One region of the Microbacterium sp. NPDC089696 genome, then DNA from elsewhere that is predicted to be linked to it. Evidence: predicted binding sites of a transcription regulator. Region 1 holds the regulator's gene; the other holds the start of a gene.
The links. Region 1 encodes LexA, which represses DNA repair genes until DNA is damaged. Its sites were predicted from a motif close to TCGAACANNTGTTCGA; they were not measured.
Positions count from the first base shown of each region.

Region 2: the regulator LexA is predicted to act here: its motif matches at 2,404-2,419, upstream of ACIPY8_RS11045 (DUF222 domain-containing protein).

Region 1 is NZ_JBIVHF010000002.1:37,026-44,415, forward strand. Features, by position in the region: gene ACIPY8_RS10485 (histidinol-phosphate transaminase) at 1-607, opposite strand, end outside; gene ACIPY8_RS10490 (LysM peptidoglycan-binding domain-containing protein) at 734-1,096, opposite strand; gene lexA (transcriptional repressor LexA) at 1,376-2,062, shown strand; gene ACIPY8_RS10500 (prolyl oligopeptidase family serine peptidase) at 2,108-3,970, shown strand; gene smpB (SsrA-binding protein SmpB) at 3,977-4,453, opposite strand; gene ftsX (permease-like cell division protein FtsX) at 4,539-5,453, opposite strand; gene ftsE (cell division ATP-binding protein FtsE) at 5,450-6,508, opposite strand; gene ACIPY8_RS10520 (DUF2510 domain-containing protein) at 6,649-7,390, shown strand, end outside.
Region 2 is NZ_JBIVHF010000002.1:141,665-149,054, reverse strand. Features, by position in the region: gene ACIPY8_RS11050 (glycosyl hydrolase) at 1-886, shown strand, start outside; gene ACIPY8_RS11045 (DUF222 domain-containing protein) at 1,025-2,374, opposite strand; gene ACIPY8_RS11040 (phosphotransferase) at 2,510-3,421, shown strand; gene ACIPY8_RS11035 (DUF664 domain-containing protein) at 3,436-3,915, shown strand; gene ACIPY8_RS11030 (ABC-F family ATP-binding cassette domain-containing protein) at 3,961-5,781, shown strand; gene ACIPY8_RS11025 (ABC transporter substrate-binding protein) at 5,877-6,836, shown strand; gene ACIPY8_RS11020 (FecCD family ABC transporter permease) at 6,867-7,390, shown strand, end outside.

The DNA of each region.
Region 1 (7,390 bases):
GCGCGAACTCCTGATACGCCTCGTCGACGACGACGATGCCGCGGGACGCCTCGTAGACCGCCTCGACCACGTCGAGTCCGAGAGGCGTTCCCGTCGGGTTGTTGGGCGCGCAGAGCAGGATGACGTCGGGGTCTACCTCGGCGACCTGCGCGGCCGCCTCTTCTGCGGTGATCGTGTAGTCGGGCTGTCGCGTTCCGGCGACCCAGGTCGCGCCGGTGCCTTTCGCGATCAACGGGTACATCGAGTACGTGGGCGCGAAGCTGAAGGCCGTGCGACTCGGGCCTCCGAACGCCTGCAGGATGTGCTGCAGCACCTCGTTGGACCCGTTGCCCGCCCAGATCTGCGCGGGGTCCAGGCCGTGACCGAGGTACTCGGCGAATCCTTCTCGCAGGGTCGTGAACTCACGGTCCGGGTAGCGGTTCACATCGCGCAGAGCCACGGCGATGTCGTCGAGGATGTCGCTCGCGACGGCGTCGGGCACGGGATGCGTGTTCTCGTTGACGTTCAGCGCGATGGGCAGTGGGGCCTGAGGCGCACCGTAGGGAGTGAGCCCTCGGAGATCGTCACGGAGCGGAAGGTCGGCGAGCGAAGCAGTCACCCTTCCCATGGTAGAGCGAGCTCGACGCCGCTCGTCATCCGGTGACGCTGCATGAACGATCCGTGTCCACCCGACTGTCAGCGCCCTGTGATCCGGATCGGCGCCTCTGATCTCGATCGAGGCGCTGGTCACGCCTCAGTCCGTGTAGCCCGCGGGGATCGCGATCTCCTGGCCGATCTGCAGAGCACCGCCCTGCAGCGCGTTGAGGCGCGTGATGTCGCCGATGACCTCGCGCGGGTCGGCGCCGGGAGCGACCGCCTCGGCGATCGACCAGAGCGTGTCGCCCGGCATCACCGTGACCGTCTCGAAGGACGCCGTCGCGACGTGCTCGTTCGAGGCGATGGCGCTGCCGCCGCTCAGGGCCGCGAACGCGATGCCCGCCGCGAGAGGAACGGCCGCGATCGCGAGCACGACACGACGACCACGCGCCGTCAGCCGGAGGCGAGTCGCCGGACGTGCCGGGACGACTGCTGCGCTGCTGAAGGTGATGGTGCTCATCTCGTGCTCCTCTGGTGACCGCGGGGCGGTGAAGGTGGCGTAGCGTTCGCATCCGCGACTCGGCCGGGAGCCGGGAATGCGAAGCTACGTTCCGAAGGTATCTTCGAATTCGAACATCTGTCAAGACTTCTTCGAAATCCGCTCTCCGAATCAAGCGACACGCTCGAACAGATATTCCCTATCGGCGTGCTTCTCGGATACGGTTTCGATACGAACACCCCACCACGGACCTCCGACATTCGAATCGGGACGCCGGAAACCGCACCTCCGAGGAGCACCATGAGCGAGAACTCCGCCCCCGAGTCCGAGGCGCCGCGCACTCGCCGCCGGAAGAGCCTCAGCCCCAAGCAGATGGCCATCCTCGAGGTCATCCAGACCTCGATCAGCCGCTACGGCTATCCGCCGAGCATGCGCGAGATCGGCGACGCGGTCGGTCTCAAGTCGCTGTCGAGCGTGACGCACCAGCTCGGCCAGCTCGAGCTCAGCGGCTACCTTCGTCGCGACCCGGGCAAGACCAGGGCGATGGAGGTCCTGATCGACCTCCCCGGCACCGGCACCGAGAACCCCGCCGACGTGGCGACCCCTGTCGGCGACGCCGCGCTCGTCCCTCTGGTCGGCCGCATCGCCGCGGGCGTCCCGATCACGGCCGACCAGCAGGTCGAGGAGATCTTCCCCCTGCCGCGCCAGCTCGTGGGCAAGGGCGACCTGTTCATGCTCAAGGTCTCCGGCGAGTCGATGATCGACGCCGCGATCTGCGACGGCGACTGGGTCGTCGTCCGCTCCCAGGGCACCGCCGAGAACGGCGAGATCGTCGCCGCGATGCTCGACGGCGAGGCCACGGTCAAGGTGCTGCGGCGCCGTGACGGACACACCTGGCTGCTGCCCCGCAACTCGGCATTCGAGCCGATCCTCGGCGACGAGGCCGTGATCCTCGGCAAGGTCGTCGCCGTCCTCCGGGCCGTCTGACCCCCGCGCCGAGTATCCGGGGGCGTCCGCGCCTAGGCTCGAAGCATGAGCGCACCGTACGGCTCCTGGTCCTCCCCGTTCTCCTCCGCGGCGATCGCCGCGGCATCGCCGCGCATCGACGGCGCGCGCTTCGTGGGCGACGAGGTGTGGTGGGGCGAGTCCGTTCCGGCCGAAGGCGGTCGCGTCGCGGTGCGCAGCTCCACGGGCGACCTCGTCCTCCCCGCTCCCTGGAGCGCGCGCTCACGCGTGCACGAGTACGGCGGCGGCGCCTGGACCGCCGACCGCGAGGGCACCCTGTACTTCGTCGACGGGAAGGATCAGCGCGTGCGCAGGATGCCGCGCGGCGGCGATCCCGTGCCTCTCACCCCGGGCGGTCCTGCCTACGGCGGGCTGCGGCTGCAGCACGGACGCCTGTTCGCCGTGCGGGAGGACCTCACCGTCGACCCCCATCGTCGCGGCATCGTCGAGATCCCCCTCGACGGCTCGGCCGCCGACGATGGGCATGCGCTCACGGTGGTCGTCGAGAGCGAGGGCTTCTACGCGCATCCGGCGCTCTCCCCGGACGGCTCACGGATCGCATGGGTCGAGTGGCACGCGCCACGGATGCCGTGGCAGGAGGCCTCGCTCGTGATCGCGGGCCGCGACCGTCGCATCGTCGTTCCGACCCGCGCGGCCCTGCAGCCCGAGTGGCTCGGCGACGACGAGCTCGTGTACGCCGACGATCCCTCCGGCCGCTGGGCGCTGCACCGACTCCGGTTGGACGGGGACGGCGCAGCGGGCACGCCACGCACCGCGACGCCCGAGGTGGATGCCGACACCGGCTACGGGCTCTGGGTGCTCGGCAACCGCTGGTTCCAGCCGCTCGACGACGGCCGTGTCGTAGCGGTCCGCACGAACGGCCGCGACGACGTGGTGGTCGTCTCCCGCGACGGCAGCGCTCGTCCTCTCGACCTCCTCGCCGACGGCCACGTGAGCGTCGACGATGCCTCCGGCTCCCGCGTCCTCCTGTCCGGCAGCAGCTCGACGACCGCCCCCGGTGTCTGGGCCGTCGACGTCGACTCCGGAGATGTGGAGCGCATCGCGGGAGGGGCGCCCTCCGATCCGGCGTGGATGCCCACGGCATCCGCTCTGCTCGTCGACGGGCCGCACGGGCCGGTGCACGCCTTCGCGTATGACCCGCGCAACCCCGAGCAGGCGGCCCCCGACAACGAGCTCCCGCCGTATGTCGTGCTCGTGCACGGCGGCCCGACGGCCCACGTCACGGGCGCGTCTTCGGCGGCGATCGCGTTCTATACGAGCCGGGGCATCGGCGTGCTCGACGTCAACTACGGCGGCTCGACGGGATACGGGCGCGCCTACCGCGAACGCCTCGACGGCCGATGGGGCGTCGCCGACGTGGACGACGTGATCGCCGCCGCCCGGGGGCTGGCCGACGCCGGACTGGCGGACCCCGCGCGCATCGCGATCCGCGGCGGGTCAGCCGGCGGCTGGACCGTCCTGTCCGCCCTCGTGCGAGGCGGGACCTTCGCCGCCGGGATCAGCCGCTACGGCGTGGCCGACCTGCGGATGCTCGTCGAGCACTCCCACGACTTCGAGGCGCACTACATCGAGGGGCTCGTGGGGCCGCTCCCGGACGCCGAGCAGCTGTACGTCGACCGCTCCCCGCTCACGCACGCCGACCGGATCGACGTGCCCGTGCTGCTGATGCAGGGCGGCGTCGACCGCGTCGTGCCGCCCGAGCAGTCCGAGGCGATCCGAGACGCCCTGCAGGCACGAGGCGTCGATCACGAGTACGTGCTGTACCCCGACGAGGGCCACGGCTTCCGGGCGGCGGAGACGATCGTCGACGCGCTCGAGCGTGAACTGGCCTTCCTCGGCCGCGTGTTCGGCTTCACGCCCGCGGACTGAGCGCGGTCACTCCCCGACGCGGTTGCGGAGCCGCATGGCCCGTTCGGCCTCGCGCGTGTCCTGACGCTCGCGCAGGGTCTGGCGCTTGTCGTACTCGCGCTTGCCCTTCGCGAGGGCGATCTCGACCTTCGCGCGCCCGTCCGAGAAGTAGAGCCTGAGCGGGATCAGCGTGTAGCCCCCGGCCGAGACGGCGTGCGCGAGCTTCGCGATCTCCTCGCGGTGCAGCAGCAGCTTGCGGATGCGCTTCGCCGAGTGGTTCGTCCAGTGCCCCTGCGAGTACTCCGGGATGTGCACGGCGTCGAGGAAGACCTCGTTCCCCTTCACGAAGGCGTAGCCGTCGCTGAGGTTGGCGCGTCCCTGACGCAGCGACTTCACCTCGGTGCCGGTGAGCACCATCCCCGCCTCGTACGACTTCTCGATGTTGTAGTCGTGACGTGCGCGACGATTGGTCGCGATGACCTTCTCCCCGCGTTCCCTGGGCATGATTCTCTCCTGATCCGTGCCGTGACGACGTGCGGAGCCCGATGGCGGGCGCACGGCAGCCTGTCAGTCTATACCGCGGACGCGGTCAGGTGCGAAGCCAGCGGCGGATCGCGAACCCGGCGGACAGCGCGGCGAGCACCACGCCGATGCCGATCAGCACGGGGACGACGAGTGCCGCGTCCTGCATCGTGATCCACGTCGTGATGAACGGCACGCGCCCTCGAAGGTAGCCGTTGACGCCGAAGTGCACGCCCGCGACGACGGCGGCGCTCGCGAGGACGGATCCCAGGAATGCGGCGAACACGCCCTCCAGCACGAACGGCGTCTGGATGAAGCGGTTCGACGCTCCGACGAGGCGCATGATGCCGATCTCCTTGCGCCGGGCGTACGCCGACAACCGGATCGTCGTGCCGATCAACAGGATCGCGGCGATCAGCATCAGCACCGCGATGCCGACGGCGATGTACGTCGCGACCGTGAGCGCCGAGAACAGCGGCTCGAGGTACTGCAGCTGATCCTGCACCTGCTCCACGCCGGCGACGCCGTTGAACGCCTCCGAGATCACCTGCGACTGCCCCGGGTCCTTCATGGTCACGAAGAAGACCTCGAACGCCTGGTCGGGCGTGATCACACTCGCCTGCTCCTCCCCGAGCTGCGCGACGAGCTTGGCGTACGTGTCCTCCTTGGTGTCGAAGGTCACCTCGCGGATGAGCGGAGCGAGCGCCTCCCCGTCCAGCTGGGCCCGCACGGCGTCCACCTGATCCTCGGTGGCGCCGCCGTCGACGCAGGTCTGCGATTCGGAGATCGTCGAGCACATGTACACGGCGACCTGGGCGCGCTCGGTCCAGTACCCGCGCATGGTGCCGATCTGGGACTGCATGAGGATCGCGGCGCCGACGAAGGTCAGCGACACGAAGGTCACGAGCACGACGGAGATCACCATCGAGATGTTGCGTCGGAGGCCGCCGAGGGCCTCCGTGAGGATGAGTCCGATTCTCATGAGGTAGGGCCCACCTCCTCGGCGCCGTCGTCCGACAGGCCGAGCCGGTCGGCCACCCCCAGCTCCGCCACGTCGACCTGCGGCAGCACGATGGGGTGCGTGCGCGGCCCCACGGCCGCGGCCGTCTCGACAGCCTGCTCGTCGATCTGCGGTTCGATGGGCGCTGCCTGCGCCTCCGGGGTCTCGGATGCGGTGGGCACGGCGTCGGGGGCGGATGCCGCAGCCTTGCGCTGCACGTGCAGCTCCTCCGCGAGCGCCGCGCGCACGACGGAGAGGTCGGCGGTCTGCCGCTGGACCTCCTGGACCGCGGTGAGGGCGGCCGCGGCGGCGGCGCCGCGGACCTCCTCGGGAACGAGCCGCGGGATGTTCGACGTGTCGCCGTAGCCGCCGTGCACCTCGTCGCGCACCATCTCGCCGTCGCGGAGCTCGATCACGCGCCGCTGCATCTGGTCGACGAACGCCGCCTCGTGCGTGGCCATGAGCACGGTCGTGCCACCCGCGTTGATGCGCGCGAGGAGCTGCATGATGTCGACGGAGGTCGCGGGGTCCAGGTTTCCGGTCGGCTCGTCCGCCAGCAGCACCTGCGGGCGGTTGACGAGCGCGCGAGCGATCGCGACGCGCTGCTGCTCACCGCCGGACAGCTCGTGCGGCATCCGCTTCTGCTTGCCGTCGAGGCCGACGAGGGCCAGCGCCTCGGGCACGGCCTGCTGGATGAAGCCGCGCGACGAACCGGTGACCTGGAGCGTGAACGCCACGTTCTGGTAGACGGTCTTCGACGGCAGCAGCCGGAAGTCCTGGAACACCGAGCCGATGTGCCGACGGAAGTACGGCACCTTGCGGTTCGCGAGCGAGCGCAGGTCGCGTCCGAGCACGGCGATGCGACCTGTCGTGGGCACGTCCTCGCGGAGGATGAGTCGCAGGCATGACGACTTCCCCGACCCCGACGCACCCACGAGGAAGACGAACTCCCCGCGCTGCACCTCGAAGTCGACGCCGGACAGAGCGGGCCTGGAAGTCCCGCGATAGCGTTTCGTGACGTTCTCGAACCGAATCATGGCGGTTCGAGCCTAAGCGCGCGGATTCGTCTGCCCGCGAGCGACACCCCGCAGGCCTCCTCCGCGTCGGAGGGCACTGCTATACATGGAGGTGTCGATCCGCGCGGTCAGCGCGGACGAAGGACTTCCGAGGGGACATCATGACGACGCCTGCAGGCTGGTACGACGACGGATCCGGTCGGCAGCGATGGTGGGACGGCACTCAGTGGACCGAGCACTTCGCTCCGGCCGCCGAGCCCGCCGCTCCCGCCGAGGCGACGCCCGCCGCCGAGGAGACCGAGGCGACGATCGCCTCGGCCGCCGCCGTCGAGACGTCCTGGTCCGCCGCGCCGTCCAGCGACACTCCGGCGGAAGACGCCGGGGCTCCGGATGCCAACGCCGCGAGCGCCGGCGAAGGCTCGGCGGCCGAGTCCGCGCTCCCCGAGACCGCGCTCCCCGAGACCGAGGTCGACCCGGTCACGCCGCCCGAGGCCGCGCCGACCTGGTCTGCGCCCGGTGCCACCGGCCCGACGACGCCCCTCGACGCCGCCGTGCCGCCGTACGGCACCCCGGCGCCCACCTACCCGGGAGCAGCCGCGCAGGCGCCGACCTATCCCGGAGCAGCGCCGCAGGCGCCGGCCTATCCCGGTGCCACACCGTCCTACCCCGGCGGCGGCTACCAGGCAGCCGCTCCGGGCTATCCGGTCGGCGGATACCAGGGAGGGTACGCCTCCGTGTCCTCCACTCCGCCGCGCCTCTCGGTGCTCGGACTCGTCGGTCTCGGTCTCGCCGCGCTCGGCACGATCCTCGCGTTCATCCCGATCGCGAACGTGTTCGGCTTCGTGCTCCTCGCGGCCGGCTTCATCACCTCGCTGATCTCGCTGTTCCTCAAGGGCAGGAAGT
Region 2 (7,390 bases), 100 kb from region 1:
TCTCGTGCGCGCGGTGTACGACGCGGTGCGGGATCGCCCGAACTTCCTCGGACTGACGCTCGGCAACGAGCTGAACCAGTTCCAGCCGCCGAACCCCGCGGCGATGCCCGCCGACAGCGACCAGATAGCGCATTGGCTGCGGTCGCTCCTGCAGGCGCCGGTCGACCCGGATCCGCGGCACATCATCACGCACAGCGAGAACGACCACCTCTGGTATCGCGACGAGCATCCGTTCCTGCCGGCCCACGCTGCGCGGCTCGGCGATGTGACGACCGTGCACTCCTGGATCTTCAACGGCACGGCAGCGCGGTACGGCGGCCTGTCGGCGCAGTCGGTGCGGCATGCCGAGTGGATGATCGAGCTGTCGAAGGCCTTCGCGGTCGACCCGGATCGTCAGGTCTGGCTGCAGGAGGTCGGCGCGCCGTCGATGAACCTCACCGATGACGAGATGCCCGAGTTCGCGGCACGCACCGTCGAAGCGGCGCTCACGACCGAGGGACTCTACGGCATCACGTGGTGGTGCTCGCACGACGTCTCGCGGTCGCTCGGCGACTACAAGGATCTGGAGTACTCGCTGGGTCTCCTCGACGTCGACAACACGGTCAAGCCGCTCGGCCGTCGCTTCGCCGAGCTCGTCGCCGCAGCGCGGGCCGATGCCGGTGGGCAGGTGGTCCCGCGGACGGTCGGCGTGGTGGTGGACGTGGACGAGCACGACCTCCCGGTCTCCCGTGCGGCGCTCGCCCCCGGCGGCGCGGTGTTCGAGCGGTGGCACACGATGCGCGAGCAGGGTGCGCCGGTGACCGTGGTCACCTCTCGGACCGCCGCGGACCCGACGGCGCTCGCCGCGCGCGGGATCGTGAGCGTCGAGGCTCCGCAGCGGACGTGACGCGAGAACGCCGGGCGTGAGCTCGCGGGCGCGCGGGGTCAGAACAGCGTGAGTTCGCGGGCGCGGAGGGTCAGAACGGCGCCGGTTCGCGGAGGGTCAGAACGGCGCGGGTTCGCGGAGGGTCCGGCGGCGCGAACGTCATCGTGTTCTGCGGGGCGGTCTGTCGATGTAGCTGCGGCCGGTGGGGCTCGTCCACTCGAGCACCCCGCCCGTACGCTGCTCGACGTGCCAGGGGGAGTGGTGCTTGAGCACGTGGTGCCGTCGACAGAACTCGGCGAGGTTCGTGTCGCGGGTTTCGCCTCCGGTCGACGCGGCGTGGTTGTGATCGAGGTCGCACTTGCGCGCCGCGATCCCGCATGCCGGGAACCGACAACGTCGATCCCTCGCCCGCAGATGTCGTCGCAGCTGTTCGCTCGGTCGGTAGCGGTCGACCGCGAGCATCGTGCCGGTGATCGGGTCCGTGAGCACGCGGTCCCATCCCGTCGCGGAGCCGGCGAGAAAACGCGCCGTCTCGGCGTCGATCGGCACGACTCCGTCGAGTTCGGCGGGTGGGAGGTCGGCGGGGGCGTGCTCGACGCCTCCCCTGTCGGGGAGCGGGGTCGCGGGGGACTCCTCGTGATCGTCCGACACCGTGGGATTTTCCATGAGTGTCATCACGGGCACGGTGATCTCGACGCGCGCACGGATCGCGCCGAGCGTCCCGTCGGCGGTGTCATGGCCGCTCGGGGTGCCGGTGAGGACGAGATCCGTCAGCAGGTCGGCCCGGATCTCGTCGACGGTCCGCTCGTCGTGTCCGGCCGTTGCGGCTTCATCGCTCGCGCTCTCCCGCGCGAGGCGACGGTTCTCGTCGCGCACCGCGTGCGCAGCCTGCGAGAGACGGTCGAACATGCCGTGCACCAGAACCGCCGGAGCGTGCACATGGAGATCGGCCATCGCGTCTTCGCCGTCGGTGAGCCAGACGCGCCGAGTCGAGCGTGCGTTCCGATGCCGCTCGTCGACCGACCGTTCGAGGAACCGCTCCGCGACACGACGGGCCAGCGGGCGCAGTCGGTTGGGGGACTCCTCCTCGGCGATCGGGACCATGATCGCCGAGTACGCCTCGCGGTCGGCGTCGTCGATGAGATGCGACCCGGCGTCGACGATCGCGCGAGAGTGCGCCGCACTGATCCGCCCTTCACCCTGCGCCGCCCAGACGGTCGGGAACTGCTCGACGAGCAGTGTCGCATCGGCCATGCGCCGCTCGATCGTGCGGTCGCTCACGCGCTGCACGGCCCCGAGCTCGGCTGCCACGCAGCGGATCGAATGGTCTCCGCGGTCGGGGTGATCACCCTCACGGGCGATGTCGAGAGCGAGGCGCCCGGCGATCGCCAGCAGCCCGTCGCGCGCGGCCTGCATCGCGGAGAGCGTCTGCTCGGCCGCATGCAGGGACTCGACGAGGCCGGCAAGTGCCGCCATCTGCGAGTCGGTCGCATCGATCAGTGCTGTCATGACCTGAGTCAACCACCGACCACCGACATTCGAACGAAGATTCGAACGTTGTGAGTGGAATGCCGGAACTCTCGCGCGCGGCGACGCGAAGTCAGGAAGTGCGGACCGTCCGCGACGCCCGGATAGGGTGGCCCGATGGCACGGCTCGACTGGACAGACCTCCCTCCCGGCATCCGGACCCGCGTCGAGCAGGTCGCCGGATCCGCCGTGGCCGAGACCCACTCGCAGCCCGGCGGATTCTCCGCGGGCCTCGCCTCGCGCGTGACCTTCGCCGACGGACGACGCCTCTTCGTGAAGGCCGTGCCCGCGTCCTCGCCGGGCACGTACGACCTGTACCGGCGCGAAGCCGACATCCTGCGTTCGATCCCGCGCGACCTCCCTGCCGCCCATCTCGTCGAGGCGTTCACCCATGACGACTGGGCGGTGCTCGTGATCGAGGACGTCGACGGCCGCCATCCCCGCAAGGGCTCGCGGGCCGATGCCGTCCTCGTGCTCGATGCGATCGACGCGCTCGCCGCCGTTCCTCCGCCCGCCGGACTTCCGCTGCTGGCCGACGAACTCGCCGAGGACGCGGACTCCTGGTCGCGCCTCGATGCGGCCGGGCTCCTCGCCGAGACGACCCCGTGGTGCGCCGACAACCTCGCGTTCCTTCGCGCGCACGCGGAACGCGTGGGCGACGCGGTGACGGGCGAGAGGATCGTGCACGGCGACCTGCGCCCCGACAACATCCTCATCGACGCGACCGGTCGTGCACGACTGCTCGACTGGCCGTGGGCCGCTCGGGGAGCAGGCTGGGAGGACGCACTGCTCTACCTGCTCGATCTGCGCGTCGCCGATCCCGCGGCCGACGTCGAGCCGCTCCTCGCGCATCCGGTCTTCGACGGGTCGGCCCGGAAGGATCACATATCGCTCCTCGCGGCGATCGGCGGGGGCTGGTTCGAGAAGTGCCGGTGGCCCGCGCCTCCGGGGATGACGACGCTGCGGGACTTCCAGCGGCGCGAGGCGCTCGCATCCGTCGCCTGGATCGCTCAGATGTCCGAGGGGTGAGGAAGGATCCCCGCATGGCCCACCATCATCACGCCGATTCGAGCGTCTCGACCCGCGACGACCTCGACGCGCGCATCGAGCAGTGTCGCACGCTGATCCTCGGCAGCCTCGACGGGTTCACCGATGAGCAGGCGCGCGAGATCCTCATCCCCGGGCGACCGTCGATCCTCGGCGTGGTCCGACATACCGCCTATGTCGAGGGCGTGTGGTTCGGTGAGGCGATCACCGGCCGCCCGCGCGCCGACCTCGGGCTTCCCGTCGCGACCGCCAGCTCGTGGAAGACGCGCAAGGTCGACACGATCGAATCCGTCACGGCGCACTGCCGCGAGATCCACGAGCACTCGCGATCGAACCTCGCGGATCTCGACCTCGACGACGTCGTCACCGGACGCCATCCGCGCACCGTCCTGAGCCTGTACACCCACGTGCTCGACGAGCTCGCTTGGAACACCGGGCAGCTCGACATCCTGCGCGCGCTCGCCGAGAGCCGCTGAACGCGGCCGTCGAGACGGTCACGCCCGACTACCCTGGAAGACGCTATGGCACATCTTCTGGGGGCTGAGTCCCTGCACCTCGAGTACCCGACGAGAGTCGTCTTCGACTCCGTGACCCTCGGCATCGAGGCGGGGGATCGCATCGGCATCGTCGGCCGCAACGGCGACGGCAAGTCGAGTCTGCTGGGGATGCTGGCCGGACGCAAGGAGCCCGATTCGGGGCGCGTGACAGTCCGCGGCGGGACGACGATCGGAGTCCTCGACCAGGCTGACACCCTCGACGACGACCTCACGATCGCCGAGGCGGTCGTGGGAGACACCCCCGAGCACGAGTGGGCAGGAGACGCCCGGGTCCGCGATGTGATCGAGGGGCTGCTGGCCGAACTGCCCTGGGACGCGCGCATCGGCGCCCTCAGCGGCGGGCAGCGCCGTCGCGTCTCGCTCGCGAAGCTGCTGGCGGGCGACTGGGACGTCATCGCGCTCGACGAGCCGACGAACCACCTCGACGTCGAAGCCATCACCTGGCTCGCCGGGCACCTCAAGAAGCGCTGGTCGGCGAACTCGGGCGCCCTGCTCGTCGTGACCCACGACCGCTGGTTCCTCGACGAGATCTGCACCGAGACCTGGGAGGTGCACGACCGCATCGTCGAGCCCTTCGAGGGCGGCTACGCGGCGTACATCCTGCAGCGCGTCGAGCGCGATCGCATGGCCGCGGCCACCGAGGCGAAGCGGCAGAACCTCGCGCGCAAGGAGCTCGCCTGGCTGCGCCGCGGAGCGCCGGCCCGCACGAGCAAGCCGAAGTTCCGCATCGACGCGGCCAACGAGCTCATCGCGGACGTGCCGGAGATCCGCGACACCGTCTCGCTGCAGTCTCTCGCGGTGTCGCGCCTCGGCAAGGACGTGGTCGACCTCCTCGACGTGGGCGTGGAGTACCCGACCGAGGACGGCGGCGTGAAGCGTGTGCTGTCCGACGTGGAGTGGCGCATCGCGCCCGGCGAGCGCACCGGCATCCTGGGCGTCAACGGCGCGGGCAAGTCCACCCTGCTGGGCCTCATCTCGGGCACGGTCGAGCCGACGGAGGGGCGCATCAAGCGCGGCACGACAGTCAAGGTGAAGACGCTCACGCAGCGTCTCGACGAGCTCGAGCAGCACTGGAACGCTCCGGTGCGCGTCGTGATCTCGGGCCTGCGCACCTCGTACACGATGGGCACCGGCTCCAAGGCGCAGGATCTCACTCCCGGTCAGCTGCTCGAGCGCCTCGGCTTCTCGTCGGCGCAGCTGTCCACACCCGTGAAGGATCTGTCCGGAGGGCAGCAGCGCAGACTGCAGCTCCTGCTCGTGCTGCTCGACCAGCCCAACGTGCTGATCCTCGACGAGCCCACGAACGACATGGACACCGACATGCTCGCGGCGATCGAGGATCTCCTCGACTCCTGGTCGGGCACGCTGCTCGTGGTGAGCCATGACCGGTACTTCCTCGAGCGCGTCACCGACCAGCAGTACGCGATCCTCGGCGGTCGCCTCCGGCACCTGCCCGGCGGGGTCGACGAGTACCTGCGGCTGCGTCAGTTGCAGGATGCCGCGCCCGCGGCGACCTCGGGTGCGTCGACGTCGACCGCCACGACCCCTGCCGCGCCCGCTCTCGACGGGGCCGCCCTGCGTGCCGCGCAGAAGGAGGTCTCGTCGCTCGAGCGCCGCATCCAGAAGCTCACGCAGCAGGTCGACGCGGCGAAGCACGCGCTCGCCGACCACGACCAGTCCGATTACGCCGGGCTGGGGGAGCGGATGAAGAGGATCAGCGAGCAGGAGGCGGAGATCGAGGAGCTCGAACTGCAGTGGTTCGAGCTCACCGAGCAGATCGGCTGAGCGCGACACGCCAGAGCGCTCGATTAGGTTTGGCTACCCTAAGTAGCAATCGATAGGGTCGAAGCATCCCTTCCGTCGACAGAAATGGTCATGCCGTGAATCGCCGCCTCGCCCTCGCCGCCCTCGTCTCCGCCTCCGCGCTGCTGCTCGCCTCGTGCGCCTCCGCCGACGCCACGGGAGAACCGGCGGCCGACGGCGGTGACGGCGTCACGCTCGTGCACCCGTCGATCGACGGGCTCGAGATCGACTTCGACGCGCAGCCCGAGAACATCGTCATGGACTGCTACGCGTACAGCTCGCTGCACGAATACGGCATCGAACCCGTCGCGCTGTTCGGCTACGAGTGCGACAACCCCTTCGTGATGGGCGACGCCGACATCAGCGGCATCGAGGTCGTCGGCAAGGACGGCGAGATCGACGTCGAGAAGCTCGCCGAGCTGCGACCCGACGCGATCGTCGGACAGGGCACGGCTGACGGGTGGCAGTGGTTCGACGAGGACGTGAACGCGCAGATCACCCGCGTCGCGCCGTTCGTGGCCCTGCCCGGCAGCGACACGATCGACGGCCGGATCGCCGACACCCGCGAGATCGCGGAGTTCTTCGGGGGAGACGTCGCCTCGGAGGAGATCCTCGCGTCGGACGAGGACCTCGAGGCCGCCAAGGAGGCGCTCCGGACGGCGGTGACCGACAGCGGCCTGGACATCATGCTCACGAGCCCCACCAAGGAGGTGCTCTACACCGGCGTCGGCTTCGCGCAGGCCGACCTGCTCGAGGAGCTCGGCGCGACGATCGTCGGCGCGGACGCCCCCGCGACCGGCAACCCGTGGGGTCAGGTCGCCTGGGAGGACGCGTCGACCTACCCCGCCGACATCCTGCTCGTCGAGGGCTATAACGACGACTTCTCGTTCTCGGCCGAGCTCTGGGACGCGCTGCCTGCGGTGAAGGCGGATCAGCTCGGCGCGTGGAGCTCGAAGGGTGCCATGACCGCGTCCACGTACGCGCAGTGGCTGAACGACGTCGCCGCCCTGGTCTCGGCATCGGCCGAGGTCGCCTGACCTCGCCCGTCCCCTCCTCCACCTCATCTGATGTCGCAGGTCTCGCTCGCCGAGCCGCGCCTCGACGGGGAGCGCTCCGGCGCTCCCCGTCGCTGGGTCGGCCTCATCCCGCTCCTCATCCTCTGCGCGCTCGCGCTCGCCGCGAGCATGCTGGTCGGATCACGAGCAGTGGCCCCGGCCGATGTCCTCCACGTCCTCGTGCAGCCCGATCCCGAGGACGCGATCTCGCAGACCGTCTGGTTCTCACGGGTTCCGCGCACCGTGCTCATCCTCGTCGCGGGGGCGGCGCTCGGCGTCGCGGGGGCGCTCATGCAAGCGGTCACACGCAACCCGATGACCGATCCGGGCATCCTCGGCGTCAACGCGGGGGCCTCGCTCGCCGTCGTGGTGGGACTCGCATTCTTCGCCGTGACCGACATCTCGCAGTACATGTGGTGGTCGTTCGTCGGCGCGATGCTGACGTCCGTGCTGGTCTTCGTGATCGGCAACACGGGTGCGGCGCGCGGCAATCCCGTGCGCATGACGCTCTCCGGGGTGGCCCTCGGCGCGGTGCT